Regions from separate parts of the Neobacillus sp. MER 74 genome, predicted to be linked through region 2. Evidence: riboswitches for the same ligand, from Rfam matches in the RefSeq annotation. Region 2 holds a riboswitch; each other region holds the start of a gene.
The links. A riboswitch is a leader RNA that binds a small molecule or an ion and turns the genes downstream of it on or off. The one in region 2 is predicted to bind lysine.

Region 1 (7,884 bases), on a different contig from region 2:
TCCAAAGCCGCAGATGACTTCATCGACAATTAATAAGGCACCATGCTTCTCGCACACTTCTTTTACACCCTTTAAGTAATCATCTGGAGGCATAATGACCCCGCCGCCTGTAATAATCGGCTCCAATATCATCGCCGCAATCGTTTCTGAATGTTCCCATGTCATGATTTCGTCTACTGCTTTAACAGAAGGTAAATCGGTTGGATTCGTAAATCCATCCTCATTGGAGCGATATTGATCCGGGGCTTTCACATGAATAAAACCAGGTGCTAATGGTTCGTATTTATATTTCCGTTCAGCTTGCCCTGTTGCGGCAAGTGCTCCCATGGAGTTCCCGTGATAGGCGCGATACCGAGAGACAATTTTATAACGGCTGCCTTGCCCTTTTTGCTGGTAATACTGCCTGACGATTTTAAAGGCTGTTTCATTTGCCTCAGAGCCGCTATTGGAGAAAAATACTACATAATCTCCACCTAATAACTCGCTGATTTTTTCAGCCAGTAAAATCGCCGTAGGATGCCCATTTGTTAATGGTGTATAGTTATTCTCGAGAAGCTGGTCATATGCCGCTTTTGCAATTTCTTCTCTTCCATACCCAACATTTACACACCATAGTCCCGACATGGCATCCAAATAACGATTCCCATCAATATCTGTCAGCCAAGCACCCTCCGCTTTTTGAATGATGCTAGTAGCTTGAGGGTTATACGGCTTCATTGAATGCCATAGGTATTTCTCATCTTTCGTGACTAAATTTTCACCTGTTTGAACATTTCCCATCCTGAGTCACTCCTTTACAATTTGTTTCATCTATCTTTATTGTGAAGGGTAATGACCCTATAATCATCAGACATAATGTAAAACGTTTTCAAAAGATGTTTAACATATTGACAACCATTCATCGCCTCTTACATACTAAGAGGATTTTTGTGCCAAGTTTCAATAATGGCTACAGTCATCGTGAGGATAAATTAACTTCCTATGAAGACTACGGTTAAGGTGCGAACATTATGCTTAATAGTATATTATGCCGTGAAAAAGTGTGATAGAAAAAAGGATCAGTTCTCCGCTGTTTTAACGCAGCGGGGACTGATCCTTTTTCCTCATTCGATTAGATTTATTACATAAAGACGGACACTTATGACGTATTTTAAGAGATTTATGACATAATTTTGGTTACTTATGACGTACTTTACGAAATTTACGACATTTATTGGAAAAATACTGGTAATTAATCTGAGCTGGATAAGCTTGTTCCTTTTCTAATAAAAAGGAATAGGATAGAGTATCAAACGGTTGATTGGAAAGAATGCTGAAAACGCATTGGATTTTTGCGCTCCCTAATAGAAAAGGCCACTCCCATTTGCAGAGTGGCCTTAATCGTTTAAATATTATCGTTTGGAAGCATTCAGTACAAATAATAGTTTTCCAAATTTGGTGTAACTATTCTTTAGAATCATCAAAATTCTCAGGTCGTTATTTTAGATCCATCAAATTTTGTAAGAGAGAATCCTTTGAAACTCTCATTATAGGTTCGCTTGTAATCTCTTAAGATTCCTATGGCTACAGCTTCTCCAAGTAACATACCATTGATCGCACTACTACGGTAGTGAACCCCAGCAATCGTTCGCCCAATGGCAATATTTGCTGCAAGTTTATTCAGTTCCCCTCCTAGCGTTAGCTTCCCATCGTAAGGCAGGAGTTGAAGACCATCAGAACTGGCTACAACCGGATCGGGTATTTCATACGATTCATCAAAGAAGGCTTTCATCATTGTTACCATCGCCCCAATAAAGGCGGCATGACCGGAAGGATAAGAAGGGTGAGTTGGGCATCCTTCTGAATAAGCTTGAGGAAGCAAGTACGTGCCGAATTTATTAAACGTTTGGATAAGTGCTTCAGAATTCATAACTACTGGATTGATGGGGTAATCAGCACCCATCATCTTATTATGAATCCGACCACCGAATTCTTCGGGGCGGAACCGGCGATGAACGAGCCATTTTTGGAACCAGACTGCATCAAGGGCTGGACGTGAAGCTCTTGTGATGAAGTCCAAAATATGCGGGACCCCAAAGGTAGGAAATCCAACTTGTGTGGCAGAGTTAAAATAAGGATTTTCCGGATCTAATGCTTTACTGCCATAGCTTAGCAAAAGGTAACAAGCCATTAACCCGCTATCAATCGAACTATCATTGTGTACCCATTCGGCTAAATCCCGGCCATTGCGAATATAGCGGGGTACGGAATCCATCTTTTTGTTATGAGGATTTGAGCCGTTTTGTACGGCCAGCCATTCGCTATAGGAAGTTAGATGGTCATCCCCTGGCAAAATAGTATTGTATTGTTGGATAATTTCAGTAGAAACAAAGGGGATATTTTTCCATAAAAATTGTGAAATATAAGGCCCTTCTATGCTGCCTTGATAGTTCCCGCGGAACAATGTACCTGTCGTGACTTGTCCATTGATTTTTGGCCCATTAAAAACAGGCAGACCTGAAAGTTCTGCGGCTGCATCCTTTGTTAATTGGTTGCTATCGTATTCATTGAATGGAATGTCTCTTGCAAGTGCTTGCCAATAAAGCTCAACCATTTCTCCAGCAAGATCAGCACTGCTAAAGTCTGGAGGTGCGTGAAGAACCAGCTGATGACTATCGGGTCCGACTAAGTCATATGCATATGCAGACTGTGGATTTACCAGCTTCGCAGCACCACCCATTGGAATCTTCTCAAAATCTTTCGAGTCTCCTGATTTCAAAGCTTCTAAATAATTATGATATGCTTTGAGATTAACCTCTCCTAACTCATTATGCGGCAATGCTTTCGAATAACTGGCTATTTTATTTGGATACCTATCTTCATCCCCATTATTTCGATGGTTGACCAGCGGCTGATTCTTATAGAATTTCGCGGCCTCCATACGAATTTCAAATGCTTTATCGCGTCTTTCGGCAGGAGATAAGGGACCGAGAAGACACGAATTTATATACCTGGACATTTTTTTAATTACCTTTTTAAATTTGTGCTTGTCCAATAGATCACCTCTATTTATCGTATTCATTTTTTCTTTTTTTGTTTATGAAATTTATTATTTTTATTATTCTTGGAAATGGCATTGGGGGAAAATATATTAAACTCTTGGTCTCAGAATGGTATGGTCGAAATATAAAATATAAATTGACAAATTTCTATTAAACTAAAGATAGTTTTATCCTCAAATTCTTCTCTAACTATTCTTTTTATATTAACTACTCCGCAAGTCTTTAAACGGTAAAAAAAAGCACTTTCTCAACTAGTCGACAAAAAGATGTTGATTCCTGCATCCGGGATCAAGAGGGTCCGCTCTTATCGGTTGGGGGATCATGTTAAGCATCCGATCAGATAAATAAGCGGAAAAATTCCGCTTATTTAGAAATTATCATTAAAAATAACCAAAATAGCCGGAGAAATTCCTCCTATTTACTCGAAAAGCGCGAAAATGGTGGATTTCGCTTTGAATAACCGGAAAAACTTCCCTTATTTACCCCAAAACGAGCTCCATTCTGCATTTAACCGGAAAAACTCCGCTTATTTTCCGATCGCGCCGGTGCCGCAAAACAAAAAAGCCTGTAGACCAGACGAGTCTACAGGCTTTTGGCCTCAATGATTTAATAGTTTCTGAATCACGAGGTTTGTTAGATTTGGTACGATTTCAAAGGAGTAGGTCATTTCTAGTCTTTCAAGTTTCTTGTGAGCATCTAGACCATAAGGGCCGATATTGATTACTGGTACATTGATATCGCGAATGTCTTGGTAGTCTACAAAGAGCTTGGTGCCCCAGCCCGGGTTATTGTTTGATTCGGCATTAATACCGGCTTCGTCATCACTTAGCGCAACAAAACTCATATCTGAGATATAAGGGAAAAAGTTACGTGTCACCATCGGATGTTGATAGTTTGGCTGGAGCTCTTCCACAGCTTCATCCAAGGCCGTAATTAAAGCAAGCTCGTCCGTTGTTTTCCCTGTCAATTCAATTCGTGGGGAGTACAGAGATGAGTAAAACAGAATGATGGCCGGACTTTTATCATTCATCCATTTCCAAGCTTCCTCAACCACTTTTGCGGCAAACATGCGCGTATCTAGTTCTGTATTTTTTAAAAGCTGTTCTTTAAATTGACTCATATGTGCCGTGAACGCTTCGCCGTTCTCTTCAACCAATAATTGTTCCATTTCCTCGTACGTCATCACTCTAGGTTTCCAAGGGTGCTGTACATAGGGTTCGCCGCTCAATGTGCTGTATTGTTTATATCTTTCTTCGAAGGAAGTCAGGGCATTGGTAAAAGCAATTATCGCTTGTTCCCTTAATTTTTCAAGCACGTCCTTTGGCGACCAGGAATGAATAAAGAAATTGTAATAAACATAGGCAGCTAAGGCCGTTTGAACGGTATAAGAAGGCTTCAAATCTGTTTGTTTTAACGAAACAGGAGGAACGGTGGTTTCACCAAACGCTTCGTTACAAAGCTCCGGATTGTAATTGATTTGTCTGGTCAGCTCGGCCGCAATAAAGTTCGGATCGAGTCCCTCAAAGGCGGAACCTACATGCGTTTCTGCTCCGGTAATAAAGAAAGATGGCAGCAGCTTTCCAACGGTCCCCTTGTAGATATAGCGATTTTCGTCGCCTTCGTATCTTGGTGAAACGAAATCCGCATTAATCGCGGCTACATAGGTAAACCCATGTTCCTCTTTCCAGCGTTTCAATGTTTTCAATGCGGAAAGAACACCGTGGGAGCTGTCCTCTTCGTCACATTCCGATAAGAGAACAATGTTACCGTCTAGTTCTTCAGGGTGCTCGGAATAATAGTTTAAGAGGTATAAGTGACTGGCAACCCCGCTTTTCATATCAAGGACGCCGCGGCCAAATAACCAGTCGCCTGAGTCTAAATGTTCTTTAGCGGCAGCCGGCAGCTGTTCCATTTTTAGTGACTCCATCAGTTGGTCTGGGAAGCAAGCCTGGTCTTTTAAATGGTTAAAATCTTCAATCCCAACCGTATCAATATGACCCATCAAAATCACCGTGCGGCTGCTCGTTCCCTTCGTTCCTTTCACAAAAGCAAGAACATTATAACGCTCTTGATCGTCGTTGAGTGTTTGTTCTAACACTAGGTGGCTAGGGTTTTGTGAAAAATAGGGAATAGAAGAAATCATAGAATATAAAGACTGTGCAATGGCCTTTTCGCCATTGGTATTAACGACACTTTCAATGTTTACAAGCTGTTTCGTGAATGTCAGCACATCCTCACGACATTGCAACATACGCCTGACCTTCTTTTCTAGTAAATTGGTATTTAGAAAAAATGTATCTCAGAAGAGAAAGCCCGTCAAGTCTTTAATTTTGATAAAAAATAACATCAAAAATATTATTGCAAAAGTAAGAATATTTATATATACTAAAACTTGTTTCATTAAACTAAATATAAATCCTCATCTTTAAGCATTAGATGGGGTAGAGGTCGCGATTGATATTAGTATCCTATTGGAGATTCAGTGAAATCTATGAAAATAGGAAAAAGGATCCATCGCCGAAGCTTCTGAAATCACTGCTTTCAGAAAGCTGGGTCTGCACTCGAATAGGGGCAGAACTGTCACAGTTCCTTGGAATTGTGGAGAACTATCTTCACCAATGCTAACTGATGAGGGTGTGTAGAACACCGTCATACTCACATGGACGGTGTTTTTTTATTACCTAGGAGGGGATTTTTATGAAAAAGTTTGCATTTTTATTAGCAGCGGCGATGATGTTGATTTTATCTGCTTGCGGCACGGAGAAGCCTGATGGAGAAAAGGCAGCAAAAGCAAGTGGCTCTAAGCATGAGTTAGTGAAAAAAGGTGCGTTAACATTCTCGATGACCGGGCAGTATCCACCGTTAAACTTTAAGAAAGACGGTAAATTGACTGGATTTGATGTTGAAATTGGAACAGAAATTGCTAAGAGAATTGGGCTTGAAGCCAACCCTGTAACCAATCCATGGGAAACGATTATCCAAGGATTAAAGGCAAACAAATATGATGCCATTATTGGAAGTATGACTGCTACACCTGAGCGAGATAAGCAAGTTGATTTCACCAATCCATATTATTTATCTGGTGCACAGATTTTTGTAGCGGAAGGCAATTCCGCGATTCAATCGAAAGAGGATTTAAAAGGCAAAAAAATTGGTGTTATTCAAGCTAGTACGTGGAAAGACATGGCCGATGAATTATCTGATCAAGTGAAAGGCTATCCAACTGACGTTAACGCCCTTCAAGATTTGGCGCTTGGCCGTTTAGATGCGGTCATCACGGATAAAATTGTCGGTGTGAGTGCTAAAAATGAAAAAGGCTTAAAAATTAAGGCCATTGGCGATTTATTGAATGAAGACCGTGTCAGTGTAGCGGTAGCTGAAGGAAACAAAGAGCTCGCTGATAAAATCAACGAAGCTATCCAATCAATGATTAACGATGGGACGTATGAAAAAATCAGTATGAAATGGTTTAATACAAACATCATGGAAAAGTAAGACAGGATCAAAGATTTTAGTGTAAGCACCTGATGTGGGTGCTTGCACGATTCAACGAAGGAGGTACGCATCATGATATTTATTGAAAATATTATCAGTATTTTTAGTGAACACGGAATTGCTTTTTTGAAAGCTTCTTGGATGACCATCGCGATAACGGCCATCTCGCTATTATTTGCCATGGTGATTGGTATAATTTTCGCGGGCTTTAAAATTTCCTCTAGTAAAATACTAAATCGCATTGCCGATATCTATATAGGTATTATTCGTGGAACGCCTCTCATTGTTCAGATTATGTTCCTTTATTATGGACTTGCCAATATCGTGAACCTGGACAGCTTCACGGCAGGGGCTCTGGCATTAGGTGTACATACAGGAGCCTATATTGCGGAAATTTTTAGAGGAGCGGTGCAATCCATTGACCGCGGACAGATGGAGGCGGCAAGGTCACTCGGAATGTCCTATTCTCTTGCGATGAGGAGAATTATTTTCCCGCAGGCTTTCAAAAGAGCAATTCCGTCTTTAGCCAATCAGTTTATTATTGGCTTAAAAGATTCTTCCCTTGTTGCCTATATTGCCGTGACGGACCTATATAACACGGCTCTTAGTGTCCAAGGTGAAAACTATATGCCATTTGAAACGTACTTTGTTGTCGGCGTCTATTATTTGATTATCGTTCTGATTTTCACATGGGTTGCTAATCGGATTGAAAAGAAAATGGATGTCAGCAGACCTAAGGAGGCAGTAATCGCATGATTGAAATTAGCCATCTTTCAAAATCCTTTGGTAAGCTTGACGTATTAAAACAGATTAACTTAAGTGTAGAAGAGAAAGAGGTCGTTGTTCTGATCGGTGCCAGCGGCTCTGGTAAAAGTACGCTGCTTCGCTGCCTCAATTTTTTAGAAGTGGCAGAGAGCGGTGACATTATCATTGATTCTGAAAAAATAGACCTCGCAAAAACAAACTTAAATAAAGTAAGAGAAAAGGTAGGAATGGTGTTTCAGCATTTCAATCTTTTTCCTCATAAAACAGTTATCGAAAATATTATCGAAGCACCGATGTTTGTCAGAAAGGAAACAAAGGAAGCCGCGACTTCCAAAGCCATGGCCCTTCTTAAAAAGGTAGGCTTAGAGGATAAAGCCAACTACTATCCTGAACAATTATCCGGCGGGCAAAAGCAGCGGGTAGCGATCGCGAGAGCATTAGCGATGGAACCAAAAGTGATGCTTTTTGATGAACCGACTTCAGCGTTGGATCCTGAACTTGTTGGTGAAGTGCTGCAGGTAATGAAGGATCTCGCACGTGACGGGATGACGATGGTGATTGTGACCCATGAAATGGGATTTGC
Region 2 (7,884 bases):
AGAACGTGAAGAAATCTTAGCAGGTAAAATAAATGAACTTGGCATGACTGAAGAAGATTACTGGTGGTACCTGGAATTAAGGAAGTATGGCGGTACGAAACATTCAGGATATGGTATTGGTTTTGAGCGTTTAATTATGTATCTAACAGGAATGACTAATATTAGGGACGTCATTCCGTTCCCAAGAACAACAGGGAATGCTGAGTTTTAATTAGGCTGTGTTAAACTTGTCTGTTGATTTCCGTTCCAGGCACTTCGCTTTCCGCGGGCGTTGCGGGGAGCCTCCTCGGCGCTTTCAGCGCCTGCGGGGTCTCCCCTGCCCCGTACTCCCGCAGGAGTCTTCGTGCCTTCCACTCCAATCAACAGAGTTCCACAATCAACATTTCCCTTTAAAACAGCCTTTAATTAAAAAGAGAAGACCAGTTTCGAACTGGTCTTCTCTTTTTTGATTATTATTGGTCCTTTAATTCCTCTTCGAAAAAGAATGTTTCCGGGTGTTCCTTAACGATATAAGAATATCTTTTCATGTTTTTTACATATTGTGATTTTAGAATGGTGACGACTTCGCCAGTTTCAATAATATTTACAGATTGTCCGTTTTTGTATAGATTGGTTGAGTTTTTCACTTTTACACCCCTTTACCTATTCCTTATTAAGTATATCATAAAATCCTTAATCCTATTGCTATCTTATTGGATAAGTAAACTCAATTGGAAATCATAAAGCCCACTTCCTTTCAAAACAAAACGTAATGTGTTATGCTTTAAAGAAAGTGAGGTGTCATTTTGACAAATTATAAGGCAAGAAAAAGTAACCTCAAAGAATTACTAGCTAAAAACGGTATGGACTTGGAAAGTTTGGAAAGGAATACAAATATTCCTCAAACTCAACTCAACGACTATCTGTCAAAGAAAGTAATGAACTTAAATACTGCAATGACCATTTCCAAAGAATTGAATTGCCGCATTGAAGATTTATATATTTGGTCTTCAGAGGAGAAAGAAGCATAGAAGCATAAAAAACAGACTCAACATAGAGTCTGTTTTTTTGTATGAAAAAAATAGCACGCATTTTTGCGTACTATTTCTTTGGAATTAAGGGTTTAAGTCACATTCCTTTAAAGGAATTACTTTCGTTTTCTTTGTTAATTTATATCCCACCCAAACAAGTAAGAATAATGGCAGGCCGATGTAGGAGACTAATACTCCATTCCAATCGATATGATCACCCATAAATGCTGAATAGTTTTGTCCTAAAACAACAAATCCACATACAAGAAAAGCAAAGATAGGGCCAAATGGGAAAAGTTTTGATTTATATGGTAATAAGCTCAAATCTTTGCCTTGGGCAATAAAAGCCTTTCGGAAACGATAATGACAAACTGCAATCCCCAGCCAAGCGATAAAGCCGGACATGCCTGAAGCGTTTAACAACCAGATATACACTGTTCCATCACCAAAGAATGAGGCAAGGAAAGCAAGTGTCCCCACCAAAGTTGTTGCAATTAAGGCATTTACTGGAACGCCTCTTTTGTTTAATTTTCCAAGGAATTTAGGAGCTTTACCTTGTCGGGCCAAATCCCAAAGCATACGAGTTGATGCATACATTCCTGAATTTCCTGCCGATAAAACGGCGGTTAAGATTACTGCATTCATGATTGATGCAGCGAAAGCAATTCCTGCCTTTTGGAAAACCAAAGTAAACGGGCTTACAGTAACGTCGCCATTTGCTAAATTGTCATTTGTATAAGGAATAAGAAGCCCGATGACTAAAATCGCCAATACATAAAATAATAAAATACGCCAGAACACCTGCTTCACGGCACGTGGGATGGCTTTTTTTGGATCCTCTGTTTCACCAGCTGCTACACCTAAAAGTTCAGTTCCTTGAAAGGAAAAGCCTGCAGCCATAAAGATGCCTAGCATTGACAAAAATCCACCGTGGAATGGTGCATCACCAATCGTGAAGTTCTTGAAGCCAGGTGCTTCATTACCCATGATACCGAAAATCATTAACGTACCAGTAACAACAAAAATAATAACTGTTACCACTTTAATTAAGGAAAACCAATACTCTGCTTCTCCAAATCCTTTAACAGAAAGGTAGTTTAAGAGAAACATAATCACTAAAAAGATACCGCTCCAGATAAATGAAGGAGTATTTGGGAACCAGAATTTCATGATCATCGTTACCGCAGCTAATTCTGCAGCAATCGTTATGGCCCAGTTATACCAATAGTTCCAGCCGAGCGCAAAACCAAGGGAGGGATCGACAAATTTGGTGGCATACGTACTAAAGCTTCCTGCAACGGGCATATAGGCACCCATTTCAGCTAACCCTTGCATCAAAAAGTAAACCATGACACCAATAACAAGGTAGGATAGGATGGCTCCGCCAGGTCCTGCGCTATGGATTGCGCCGCCGCTAGCAAGAAAAAGTCCCGTTCCAATCGTTCCGCCAAGCGAAATCATGGTGAGATGACGAGATTTTAACCCTCTTTTTAAGTCCGATGGAGCTTTTTCTAGTGTTAAATCACTGGTATATTCAGATTCTTTTAATACTCTAGCTGTTTGCATAGTCTTGACTCCTCTTTTTTCTTTTTTTCGTGAAGGAGTTTGGAATACAAAAATGCCATCGAGGAATAATCGATGGCATTACAATACCCCGCATCATACCTTCCGAAAGATAGCTCAACACGATTAGCTGGTAGAAATAATCGTGACAGTTCTGTTCCTATTTGAAGACAGACCCAGCATGCTTTTTGAAGAGTAAAAGCACACTTCGGCAGTTTTTCCTTTTAAGTAGAGTCATGAATGTCTCTCACATCTCGTCCACTTTACTAATAAAAACCGCGACCTCTACCTCATCGGTTTGATGAGGATTTATCATATGAAATTAAATATATTAATATAGTAAATGAATTTTTATAGATTTGTCAATATGTAATTTTCTAATCAGCAATAAACAGATAATTTGTTTTTTTTAAATTAATTTTTTTATTTTACTTTAAGTGAGAGTATCGGTATTATTTTGAATTAGAATTGATGCCTGTTCGTATTAGGAGGATTTTTACCATGCAGATTGTTGGAATGATATTGGGATCTCTAATTATTGTGGTTGCCTTTAACCTTTTCTTAATCCCACATGAAGTATTGAGCAGTGGATTAAGTGGAATTTCAATGATATTAGGGATGATCTCACCGGTGAATACAGGGGTGGCAAATTTCCTTTTGAATTTTCCTTTGTTAATTATTGGATATAAAATGTTAGGAAAAAGATTTATCGTGAATTCGATCTTTTCGGTTATTGTTATCTCGATAGGATTATATGTAATTCCCGTATTTGCGATCGCAGATGATAGAATTCTTTCATCTATTTTTGGTGGTGCGTTAACGGGCTTAGGTGTCGGAATCGTTTTCCGTTGTTCCGGATCGACTGGGGGATTTGACATTATTGGCATGATCGTAGCAAGAAAAAGGGATTTTCCAATTGGTACTTTACTTTCAGGTATGAATGCGGTAGTTATTATGATTAGTGGATTTTTGTTTGATTGGGATTCTGCACTTTATACCTTAGTATCTATTTTTGTGACAGGTAAAGTAGTCGATGCAATCTATACGGATCATGCAAAATTAACTCTAATGATTATTACAGATAAAGGCGAAGAGATGAGGAATCATTTACTAAAGAATTTGTATCGAGGCTTAACTGTTTTGGACGGTGTTGGCGGATACTCAAATAACCAGCGGAATGTATTGATAACAGTCATTTCCAGATACGAACTTAATGAAGTGAAACACTTAATCACGGAAGTCGATTCGCGTTCCTTTGTTAATATTACAGAAACGATTGAAGTAATGGGGCTGTTTCATCGGCCAAGTCCATAAATAAAGGGTTGCATCTATTAAATGGATGTAACCCTTTTTGTTTCATCGGGATTTTCCTCGTTTTTTTATCCATTTCAATAACACATGGATAACTTCTTCAAGATCCTTCCCAGCTGGAGTTAATTCATATTCCACTTTCTTAGGTGAAGTGGCAATCACCCTTTTAATAATCAATCCTTCATTCTCTAAATCACGCAAGCGTTCGGTTAACAATCGATCAGAGATTCCAGGAATGGAAGTAACAATTTCATGGTATCGCTTCGGGCCCTCCATAAGTGAAAAAATAACGGAGCCCATCCAACGTTTACCAATAAATTCAATCGCATTATGAAAATTGGTACATATATGCTTAATTTCCTCTTCAGAAGGAGTCATACACTTGTGGTTGTTCGGTTCATTCATATAATATCCCTCTTTTTTACTTTTCTAACGATATCATATCATAGTTTATTTTCTTGACGAAAGGTACTTACTAATAGTAAGATGATTATGCACTTACTATTAGTAAGTTAAATTGATTAGGGGGAAATCTCTCATGCAAACTACTTTAACGAAAAGTTTATCTGATGTTATCAAAGAACGTCACTCCGTTAGAAAATATGATTCAACATATAAAATTTCTCAAGAAGAAATAAAAGAAATGTTAAAAGAAGCAACACAAGCACCATCCTCAAGTAATCTACAACCATGGCGTTTTATCGTGATCCAAGACCAAGAGTTAAAAAAGGAACTTAGAGCAGTAGCCAATAATCAAGAACAAGTCGAAACAGCTTCTGCTGTTATTGCTGTCTTAGGTGATAAGGAAATGTATAAAAGCGTGGAAAAAGTATACCAAAGTGCCTTTGAAGCTGGTTTTATGGATGAGGCTAATATGAATCGATTAATTGAAGGTACCAATAAAACCTATCCATTTGCTTCAGAAGAAGTCTTAAAAAATATTGCTTCATTTGATGCTGGTTTAGTGTCAATGCAATTGATGTTGATTGCAAAAGATCGAGGATATGACACCGTTCCCATGGGTGGATTTGATAAAGAAAAATTTGTGAAAATGTTTAATGTTGAAGATCGACTATTTCCAATTGTCCTGATTTCAGTGGGGAAGGCGGCAGCACCTGCTTTTAATACCACTCGTTTGCCGTTGGAAGATGTTTTAATAGAATATAAATAAAAAAGGAGGCGCATGAAAAATTTTCATGCGCCTCAAGGTTTAGTTATTGATATACTTTTCAAATACATACCCGAAATCTTTGACTATATATTGCTTTTTGCTGTCTTCTAACCATTGAAAAGCCGCTTGATTAAGCATTTTGAATTGTACAACCAAATTACTGTCTGCACTTGTCACACGACCTAAAGTAGTGGAGGCAACATCTAAGCTTTGTTTAGCGAACTGAAGAGAAATTTCATTTTCATGTGATATTTCTGAAATTTTAATTAGGGCTTTATATAAATCCTTAATTTCCTCAATATGTTTTTTATGTACATCAATGGAGAAAGGCACGGAGCCAATTTTAAATTTAATTTCGACGTCAAGGTCAACCGTTCCAGCGGTTTCGAGATATACGTCTGAGATTCGGTTGGTAGCATAACTATAACGATGGAGCATCCGTTTTTTGCTAGTTGCACTTGTGCCATCTAAATGGATAAGAGCATTATTGGTAAAGCAATATTCATCTGATTTGGATTTAATAAGAAAATAAATTTTTTCATTGTCTTCATGCATGACATAATCGTCTGCGTCTACCTTGTCATAATTCTCGGGTTTAATAACAGAGCCCACATCACTTAATCCTAAAATATCGGCAGCTACTTTTCCAAACATGAATATCACCCTCACTTTTTTAATTCTCCATCCTTCTTACGAATGGGGGACAATAAAGTTTCATCACTACTCAAAAAACTTTATACGTTAATATTCACATATATAGAAAAAAATTACAACTTGATACTTCCCCTATTATAATGGAAAATACACTATATACATATTAATAATGTAATAGAAGGAGTTGAGGTTATTGCGGCCGATTATTTTAGGGATCTTAGCGGCTTTCTTTTTTGCATTTACGTTTATCCTCAACAGATCGATGGACCAGTCAGGTGGCAGCTGGATTTGGAGTGCTTCTTTAAGGTATTTCTTTATGGTCCCTTTTTTACTTATTATTGTCATTGGAAGAAAAAATCTTAAACCCTTGCTTTGGGATTTGAAAAAAAATCCAGGTGGCTGGCTATTATGGAGTTCGGTTGGCTTTGGATTATTTTATGGTCCTATTTGTTTTTCTGCAGCATATGCCCCAGGGTGGCTCATTGCGGCCACTTGGCAGGTAACCATTATCTCAGGGTCTTTGCTTGCTCCCTTTTTTTACGAAAGGGTTATGACTAAAAAAGGTCCAATCCTGCAAAAGGGAAAAATCCCATTTAAGGGCTTGGGTATGTCATTAATAATCCTACTAGGAATTATCTTGATGCAAATGGAACAAGCCAATCAAATTTCAATTGGTGTGATTTCCCTAGGTATTCTTCCCGTGTTAATTGCTTCATTTGCTTATCCGCTAGGAAACCGAAAAATGATGGATATATGTGGTGGACGGCTGGATGTCTTCCAACGTGTATTAGGGATGACCTTAGCCAGTCTTCCATTATGGATTGTTTTATCGATTTATGGACTATTTACGATTGGTACTCCAAGCAAAGGGCAAATAATCCAATCCGGACTTGTAGCTATAACTTCAGGAGTCATTGCCACGATTTTATTTTTTAAAGCAACTGATCTTGTTAGAGGAAATATGCAGAAACTTGCGGCTGTTGAGGCGACACAATCTGTGGAGGTATTATTCGCTGTAATTGGAGAATTATTATTACTAAACAGCGCCTTCCCGACGCTGCTATCTTGGTGGGGGATGGGATTGGTCATGGTTGGTATGATCCTGCATAGCTTTTTTTCACATAAAAGTAACCAAAAAATTATTCAAAATGGTCAATCGATAAAAATGAATAGTTAGAAATGATTAATCCTTATCAAATAAGCTTGATAAGGATTTTATATTGGTTTTTTAGTGTTATTACCCATTTAAATAGGGACTTAAGACATCAATGGTTTCTTGAATCTTCTTAGCATTTCGCTTATACATTGCTTTTGATTTTTCGCAATCGGTCTCAAGCGAAAAAATCTCTAAATCAGCCTGAATTTTTTTTAAGGTAGCCAGAAGTAGTGGACGTTGTGCGGGAGCTGGAACTTGAATTTTATCATCGTATAGATCTACCGTAAGTTCTCCGTATGAATCCACTTGTCCTAGGAATACATTATCAAGGGTTACGTCTAGTTTTTCTAACTCTGTATATAACCAGCCTCTGCCTTTTCCTGCACATCTTAACGATTCATCAACAATATTTCCATCCATGATAACCGTTTGTGGTTCTTTCTCATTCGGCATTTTCATTTGTAAATCTTTGGGTGTGAGTGGTTGGTTTTCTCTTTTTAATAATGCACTTAAATTTCCGCGCGGTTCTAACACTGCAAATTCTACATCAGCAAATTTAAAAATATTCTTCTGTCTTAGAAGAGCCGATAATTCATCGATGGTATATCTTTCTTTTTTCAAGTTTTCTTCTAAAATTTTTCCGTCCTTAATAACAACAGTACTTTTTCCCTCAGCAAAATCACTAAACTTTTTACTTTTTATAGCTAAGAAATTCACTAGAAAAGTTACGAATCCAAAAACAACAAGTGCCAGTGCACCATGGAACATATTACCTTCCAAACCCGTTACGACTTCTCCAGCAATACTTCCAATGGTAATACCTGCAACATATTCAAAGAATGACAGTTCAGATATTTGTTTCTTACCTAGTACTTTGGTGGTAATAAATAAGAGTACCAAGAAGACTATCGAACGGACTATTATAAAAACCCAATCTGGCATCATTTCTCACCTCAAGATTTATGACCCTTTGTATTGGGGTTCATGTCGTTCAAGTTCTAATACACGATACTGGAGGT
Region 3 (7,884 bases), on a different contig from region 2:
CATTTAAGCCCAAGAGTACCTAACTATAAATTGGAAGAGGCACATAAAAACACGCCTCCATTACAAAAGGTTCCAACAATTACCCTTGCTACAAGCTTAAAGTCTCTTCGCTTCCGTTTATGGGATGAAGAACAAAAAAACTTTGTAACCTTTAAAGAAGTTAGAGTTTTAGCAAAGAAAAAGTTCACTGTCCAACAAGTGAAACCGGAAATTTAACAACTAAGGGTCCCATTATAACAGGCTAGCTCCCCTTCATTAAGGGGAGTTGTTATTTACATAACAACTGCCGGATAAGGAGAGAGCTTACATGATTCGAATCGTTATTGCAGAGGATCAGGAACTGCTGCTTGGAGCAATGGGTTCTCTCTTGAATTTGGAAGAAGATATGGAAGTGGTCGGTCAGGCGAGCAATGGGGAAGAGGCGCTTTCACTAGTGCATCAACTTCAGCCTGATGTTTGTATTATGGATATAGAGATGCCTGAAATGAGTGGGCTAGAGGCAGCAGAAGCATTAAAGTCATTTGGCTGCAAGGTGATTATCCTAACTACCTTTGCGCGAAGTGGATATTATCGTCGTGCATTACGGGCGGAGGTAAGAGGGTTTTTATTGAAGGATAGCCCTAGTGATGAACTAGCCAATTCCATTCGCAGCATTCATAACGGGGATAAAATTTATAACGCCGAACTAATTGATGAAGACCCCATTGACCAAAAACAAGATATGGAAGTAATCCGCCAACACCACCACCTCAAAGAACATACAAAAATCAACACAGTCAAAAACTATCTCACCACTATACTAGATAAAATAAAATTGCCAACAGGTTAAAAATGAAGGTAATTAAAACAATTAAAACATTGGGTGTCAGGCACCATGTGAAATTTTTTCACATGGTGCCTGACACCCTTTTTCATATTTCAATTATAATAGGGAGAATCATCGGTTTTCTTTTTGTTTGGGCGAATACGTATTGTCCGACGCTTTTCTTGATGTTTTGTTTCATGACATTCCATTGGCGGATATTTTCAGTTTGGAGGTCATTAATGGTTTTCTTAGTAAGGCGGTTAATCTCTTTGAGGAGCTGGTCTGAGTCACGGGCATAGACGAACCCGCGGGTAATCGTGTCAGGCCCAGAAATAATCTTCCGGTCTCCTTTACTAATGGTAATCACAATTACGAGCATTCCATCTTCAGAAAGCTGCCTCCGGTCCCTGAGCACAATGTCCCCAACATCGCCAACGCCCATCCCGTCAACATACGTATCCCCAGCTGGAATGGACCGGGTCTGACGGGCAACGGAATTTTCGATATCAACCACATCACCATTTTTAATAATAAATGTATTTCCCTTTTCTACGCCCACAGACTCTGCTAACATCTGGTGATGATGCAGCATTCGATATTCACCATGAATCGGAATAAAATAGGTTGGTTTCATTAAGGTAAGCATGAGCTTTAAATCTTCCTGATAACCGTGCCCTGAAACGTGCATGCCCGTTGAACTACCCGAGCCATAGATCACTTTAGCACCTAGTTGAAATAAGTTGTCGATGATTCTCGACACATTTTTTTCATTGCCCGGTATTGGGGAGGCAGCTAAGATAACTGTATCCCCAGGATAAATGGAAACATCCCGGTAGTTTCCGCTTGCCAGTCGCGCAAGGGCGGCCATAGGTTCCCCCTGACTTCCAGTACATAGGATGGCAACCTTTTCCGGCGCCAGTTGGTCAACATCCCGTGCTTCGATAAGCATTCCCTCTGGCATGTTTAAATACCCGCGCTCTATCGCAACAGAAACGACATTTACCATACTACGGCCAAGCAGGGCGATCTTTCGATTAGATTTTATGGCAGAGGCGACAACCTGCTGGACACGATTTACATTCGAGGCAAACGTAGATATAAAGATTTTTCCTTCTGCTTTCATGAAGGCTTCATCTAAAGTGCCACCAATCATTTGCTCGGATGGCGTTAGCCCCTTACGCTCGGCATTGGTACTTTCTGATATTAAAACTAAGACACCTTGCTCACCAATATCAGCCATCTTATGAATATCAGAATGTTGATTATTCACTGGTGTTAAATCAAATTTGAAGTCCCCAGTATGAACGACATTCCCCTCAGGAGTATGAAAAACAATGCCGAGACAATCCGGGATACTGTGACTTACTCTGAAGAAGGAAACGGTTGTTTCTCCAAACTCAAGCTTGGAATCTGAATCAATCGTCACGAGTTTCGTGTTGCCATTCAACCTGTGTTCGTCAATTTTTAATTCAATCAGGCCCAAGGTAAAGCGGGTAGCGTAAATAGGAACGTTCAATTTTCTTAATATATACGGAATCCCGCCAATATGGTCCTCATGTCCATGAGTGACAATTAAAGCACGGATTTTCTCCTGATTTTCTACCAAATAAGTAATATCAGGGATAATTAAATCAATTCCTAATAAACTCTCATCTGGAAACTTCCCGCCGCAGTCAATAATAAAAATATCGTCTGCATATTGAACCACATACATGTTTTTTCCGATTTCATTGATACCGCCTAAAGCAAAAATGGATAATTGCTGATTATTGGTTTGCAAGTAAATATCCTCCCTATTCCATGTAAATATGAATAGTATGCCCTTTTGGTTGGACTTTATTGGAAAGGGAAAGTGAAAAATTTCAGTCAGGGTCCGAAAAATAAAAGGCTGTCAACAGTACGGAATTCAAAATTCCCTATGTGTTGACAGCCTACCAGCATTTAAATTAATGTTTTGACTTGGTGTCCAGGTAAAACCACTTGCAATGCCATTTCTTCATCGTGACTCAAAGGCAGCAATGGCAATCGAAGTCCACCAACCTGCACCCCGCTCATGTTCAGGGCTGCTTTTACTGGGGCCGGATTAGGAGCCGTAAATAATGCCTTCATAAGAGGAAGCAGTTGGCGATGAGAGTGAGCCGCTTCTTGGACGCGTCCATTTTTAAAATGATTTATCATTTCTTGCATTTCATTGCCAATTACATGGGAAGCAACAGATACAACTCCAGCACCGCCAATCGCTAAAACCGGCAATGTTAAGCTGTCATCCCCACTATAAAGGGTAAAATCACTAGGGGCTTGGCTAATAATAGAAGCCATGTCATCCAGGTTGCCGCTTGCTTCCTTAACAGCAACAATATTCTCGATTTGGGATAGGCGAACAATGGTCTCTGCGGATAGATTGACCACACTTCGACCAGGGATATTATAAAGCATAACCGGTAATGATGTAGATTCAGCGATTGCTTTGAAATGTTGATACATACCTTCTTGGGAAGGTTTGTTATAGTATGGAGCAACGAGCATGATCCCGTCTACACCTGTTTCTTCAGCTTGCTTTGTTAAACTGATAGATGCCCGTGTATTATTCGAGCCAGTGCCAGCAATAACTGGGACTCTTCCTCTCGCTGCGACGACAACGGCTTTAAATAAAGCGATTTTTTCATCCGTCGTTAAAGTTGGAGATTCACCGGTTGTACCGGCAACGACGAGACCGTCCGTCCCATTTTCAATTAAATAATCTACTAATCTTCTTACTGCGTTAAAATCAACCTCGCCATTTTGATCAAATGGTGTAACCATTGCGGTTAAAACTTGGCCAAAATTCATTTTTTCTCACCCTTTTAATAAATTTTTATAAAATTTAGAGGTGGGCAAGGCCATTCAAAATTCAACGCAAAAAAGCAACAGTGAGGGTTCACTGTTGCAGTAGAAACATAAATAAAACTAAGTTCCCGTGCGTAAGATAGCCCTCCATATAGTCTCCTATATGACAGTTCTGTATTTATTCAATAGCAGAACCAGCTTCATGATCATGAGAATCAATGAAACTTCGGCAAATTCCCCTTTCTACAACCATCGTTGGACCTCATTATCCTCCAGTTGTGTACTAATGGTCTTTGCACCTCTATCCTCACTTCAAAAGTATTGAAGTAAGAAAAATATATAATTAATAGTAAATATATCAGAATATTCCTTTTGTTTCAAGGGGGAAAAGGAACTATATTTGTAAAGTTTATGCAGTTTCTAACCCCTGTTCTTCTTTTTCTACTTCTAATGCAGATACAATATATGCAAACCCGTTCATCACAAAATAAATAACATCCGATTGAATCTGTTCCTTTTCTCCTAAATAAGTATTTATGATCATACTGATGGAAAAGAAAACTACGAAGGATAATGCAATTTTATTAAAAATCATCAAATTTACCGACCCCTTTATTTAGGATTCTTATGTTAATCATATTTGCTTAAGACGGGTTTTATGTCTGCCGCCTGAAGGGTGGTGCTTGAAATCAATGAGTGCCAGGTGTTGGTTCATTCACCCTGGTTCTTCTTGGAAGTTCTTTCTTACCGTGCAGGAAGTGGTAAAGAACCATCGATGCAAGAACGACTGCACCTAAAATGACATACAAAGTACGATAGCCTGTTAACGGTATAATAAACCCGAGGATGTATGGACCGAAACCCAGACCCGCATCAAGAAAGATAAAGAAAGTGGAAGTGGCCAAACCCATCCGATGGGGAGGAGTTAGTTTTACTGCTATGGCTTGGGTACTTGATTGCAAGTTACCGAAACCAAGGCCGATTAATACTCCTGCTGCTAATAAAATAATGCTGATGTTTGCGGTGCTAAGCAGAAACAAACCAACGGCAAAGGCAATAATACATGGATACATAATATAGTTTGCCCCTTTTAAATCCATTATACGGCCGGTAAGGGGGCGTGATAACAATACGGCAATAGAATAAACTAAGAAAAAGAAACTTGCAGCGCTTACTAGATCAATTTCTATTGCATAGAAGTTAATAAATGAAAGAACGCTGGAATAACAAAAAGCTACTACTAATGTAATAACTGCAATTGGCAATGCATTGGGCTCAATATAATTAGAAAGTTTAAATCCTTTTGTTTCAGTTGGTTGGGGTGTTCCTTCTAATTGAGGCACATTTACAAAGAACGCTGTGACTAAACTAATGATCCCTATTACAAGGGAGAAAATAAATATCATTTGAAAGTCCGTATGCTGGGTCATGTATAGGCCAATGAATGGGCCAATTGCGGTAGCCAATGTTGCGCTCATACTGAAATAGCCAATTCCTTCAGCTTTCCGTGAAGCAGGGATAATCTGGGCCACGATCGTTCCTGTTGCTGTACCAACCATTCCGGCTGCAATCCCATGGAGTAGTCGTGTTATAAGCAGGAAGGTAATCCCGAAATTCAGAAAATATAAAAGAAGGGTGAAAATAAAAAGGATGGAACCAGTGATTAATGTTCTCTTCCTTCCAATAGACTCAATAAATCTACCGATCAAAAACCTGCCAATTAATGAACCAACAATAAAGATTCCTGTGGCAAGACCTGCTTGACTTGTGGAAGCATGAAATTCGTCTACTGCATAGACACCAATGATGACAATTAATAAATAAAAGACTAAAGTGACGAAAAAATTGACCCCGGAAACAATCGTAAAATCTTTAGTCCAAAGTTTAGCTCTTGGTTGATTCACGTTATTAAACCCCTTACTTAATAATATTATCTCGAATGATCCCCATAATCTGGATGGTTTCAAGCTGTTCGTGTTCTGAGATACCTTTTAAGATGTCATTTTCAAACTGATCAATCGTGACCCGAACTTCTATATATACTTTTTTTCCTAGTTCAGTCAGCTGTATCCGCTTTTCACGTTTATCATGGCTAGGAACCTGTTCGACATAGCCCAGTTCCTCTAATCGATTAATAGTCCTAGTAACTGTGGGTTTTTCTACATATAAATAATGAGAAAGATCCACAAGTGTAGCAGGTCCATTATTGGATAAGCAGTGAAAAATAGACCATTGAGCTCTGTGAAGTTGATGCTCAGCCAAATGGAAATTCAATTTATTTTCAAACGGGCGGTAAAGCATCAATAATTGATGAAAGAATTTTTGTGAAGTCTTTATTTAAATCACCTCGAATAAGTCGAATAGTTAGCTAGAGTAATAATTACCCTGGGTAACTATATTAGTGTAACAGATGTGGTTTTATAAGTCTAATTGTGGTTACTAATCAAACGTTTGATTAAAAAGGGCTGAAGCCTTGAGATATATAGATTTATGAGGGTATAGGGTATTTTTGAAAAAACTAACCAAACGATTGATTAAATGGGGGCGAGGCCTTAGTATTGAAGGATTTTTCTGGTGTGAGAAATTTTTTTGAGGAAAAACTAATCAAACGTTTGATTAAAAAAGGTCGGAAAATACCGCTGAAAAACTAATCAAACGTTTGATTAAATAGGGTTGAAGCCTTGGTATATAAGGCTTGTAAGGTATTATTTGTTTTTGTTATTCCGATACAAATACAGGCCGAATCCCAACGTATCCCTGCCCCAGGTCAAATAGGTCCGGCGCCATGTTCGAATCCGCTCCAACATCGCATTACAATCTGGATCATCTGGATTCTCAAGACAATAGTTCTCGACGGACATCGAATAAAGCCACTCGTAATCGTCCCAATCATCATCGTTGGCAACATAAGACCAAAGCGGGATTAATCCTAGTTCCTCGCCAGCCTTAACAGTATCCGCATGGGTTTTACATTCCGACTCATCAGCGCCTCCGAGCGCTTCTAAATACGCAGGACTTGGAGTCTGTTTCCAATATCCCTCGCCAATCAGAATGTAACCATTTTGCTTAACTAGACGTTTTAATGTCTGTAAGGTGGGTTCCATTCCACCTAATGCGTGGGTTGAACCAATACAAATCCCCAAATCATACCCATCTTCCTCGCATCCTTTGACTGCTGAGGCGGCATCTTCCACAATAAATTCGATGCTGCCTTCAGGAATTCTGCCGTGTGCCTTTTGCTTTGCTTCCTCGATGGACCCTTCATACAATTCGATAGCTGTAGCGGCTGCTTGATAATTTTCCACCAAGCGGATTAACAGTTCGCACTTTCCTGCTCCTATATCAATTACTTTATCTTTTGCATTGGAGAGATGATATCGAGCATCTTCATGATCTTGTCTTCACTGATTGGATTACTAAAGGCATGGTCGCGGTGGGCAATTGCTGAAAATTTATTTCTATCCATATATTTATATCTCCTTGTTCATGTGGTCTGTATGAAGCGTATCTTACCCGGCGATGTGAAGCAAGTTAAAATGTAGGGGATTGTAATTTATCAAAAGTAAAACTGAGCAGGAGAGAGAGGTTCTTCTTCATGGGGAGCCCTGCCGGTAAAGCGAGTTGCAATCCATAGCATAATTCTATTTAATAAAAGTGTAGTGCAAAAATTAGTTTGAATGAGGTTATCGATATGAGAGCATTAGTGTTTAATACGTTTGGCGGGCCAGAGGTACTGAAGTATTCAGAAATCAACGAACCTGCTATTGGTCCGGATGAAATACTCCTTAATATGAAAGCAATTGGCCTAAATTTTGCTGATATATATAGAAGAAAAGGTAACTACCATCTCGAGGGGGAGCCTCCATTTATTTTAGGATATGAAGGGGCAGGAACGGTCGCAAAGGTCGGAGCAAATGTTCAAGGCATCCGCATTGGCGATCCTATTGCCTTTGCCGATGTACCACATGCTAATGCAGAGTTCGTGGCAGTCCCTGTAGAAAAGGCGATCCCTCTGCCTGAAACAATTTCGTTTGCGGAAGGCGCTTCTGTCCTATTACAAGGATTAACGGCTCATTATTTAACAAAGGATAGTTATTCCGTAAAAAAGAATGATATCGTACTAGTTCATGCGGCAGCGGGCGGGGTCGGGCAGCTTCTGGTTCAAATTGTCAAACTACTGGGCGGAACGGTAATAGGTTTAACTTCGTCCCTGGAAAAAGCGAAGGCGGCAGAGGAAGCAGGAGCGGATAAAG

Region 1: linked by a shared signal. The riboswitch ahead of M3610_RS19885 (ABC transporter substrate-binding protein) and the one ahead of M3610_RS22700 (amino acid permease) in region 2 are both predicted to bind lysine.
Region 3: linked by a shared signal. The riboswitch ahead of dapA (4-hydroxy-tetrahydrodipicolinate synthase) and the one ahead of M3610_RS22700 (amino acid permease) in region 2 are both predicted to bind lysine.

Annotation. Positions count from the first base shown of each region.
Region 1 covers NZ_JAMAUV010000014.1:57,766-65,649, forward strand. The annotation lists gene M3610_RS19870 (aspartate aminotransferase family protein) at 1-780, opposite strand, end outside; gene M3610_RS19875 (vanadium-dependent haloperoxidase) at 1,469-3,034, opposite strand; gene M3610_RS19880 (M20/M25/M40 family metallo-hydrolase) at 3,640-5,292, opposite strand; lysine riboswitch at 5,476-5,658, shown strand; gene M3610_RS19885 (ABC transporter substrate-binding protein) at 5,739-6,536, shown strand; gene M3610_RS19890 (amino acid ABC transporter permease) at 6,609-7,292, shown strand; gene M3610_RS19895 (amino acid ABC transporter ATP-binding protein) at 7,289-7,884, shown strand, end outside.
Region 2 covers NZ_JAMAUV010000021.1:26,640-34,523, reverse strand. The annotation lists gene asnS (asparagine--tRNA ligase) at 1-211, shown strand, start outside; gene M3610_RS22715 (hypothetical protein) at 208-363, opposite strand; gene M3610_RS22710 (hypothetical protein) at 453-626, opposite strand; gene M3610_RS22705 (helix-turn-helix domain-containing protein) at 786-1,010, shown strand; gene M3610_RS22700 (amino acid permease) at 1,095-2,576, opposite strand; lysine riboswitch at 2,679-2,869, opposite strand; gene M3610_RS22695 (YitT family protein) at 3,075-3,887, shown strand; gene M3610_RS22690 (winged helix-turn-helix transcriptional regulator) at 3,930-4,289, opposite strand; gene M3610_RS22685 (nitroreductase family protein) at 4,423-5,055, shown strand; gene M3610_RS22680 (PH domain-containing protein) at 5,095-5,709, opposite strand; gene M3610_RS22675 (DMT family transporter) at 5,903-6,886, shown strand; gene M3610_RS22670 (DUF421 domain-containing protein) at 6,947-7,807, opposite strand; gene M3610_RS22665 (DUF1657 domain-containing protein) at 7,826-7,884, opposite strand, start outside.
Region 3 covers NZ_JAMAUV010000031.1:30,828-38,711, reverse strand. The annotation lists gene desA (Delta(5) desaturase DesA) at 1-216, shown strand, start outside; gene M3610_RS25385 (response regulator) at 308-829, shown strand; gene M3610_RS25380 (ribonuclease J) at 912-2,585, opposite strand; gene dapA (4-hydroxy-tetrahydrodipicolinate synthase) at 2,747-3,634, opposite strand; lysine riboswitch at 3,764-3,943, opposite strand; gene M3610_RS25370 (hypothetical protein) at 4,041-4,226, opposite strand; gene M3610_RS25365 (MFS transporter) at 4,321-5,535, opposite strand; gene M3610_RS25360 (MarR family winged helix-turn-helix transcriptional regulator) at 5,549-5,968, opposite strand; gene M3610_RS25355 (methyltransferase domain-containing protein) at 6,337-6,936, opposite strand; gene M3610_RS25350 (quinone oxidoreductase family protein) at 7,323-7,884, shown strand, end outside.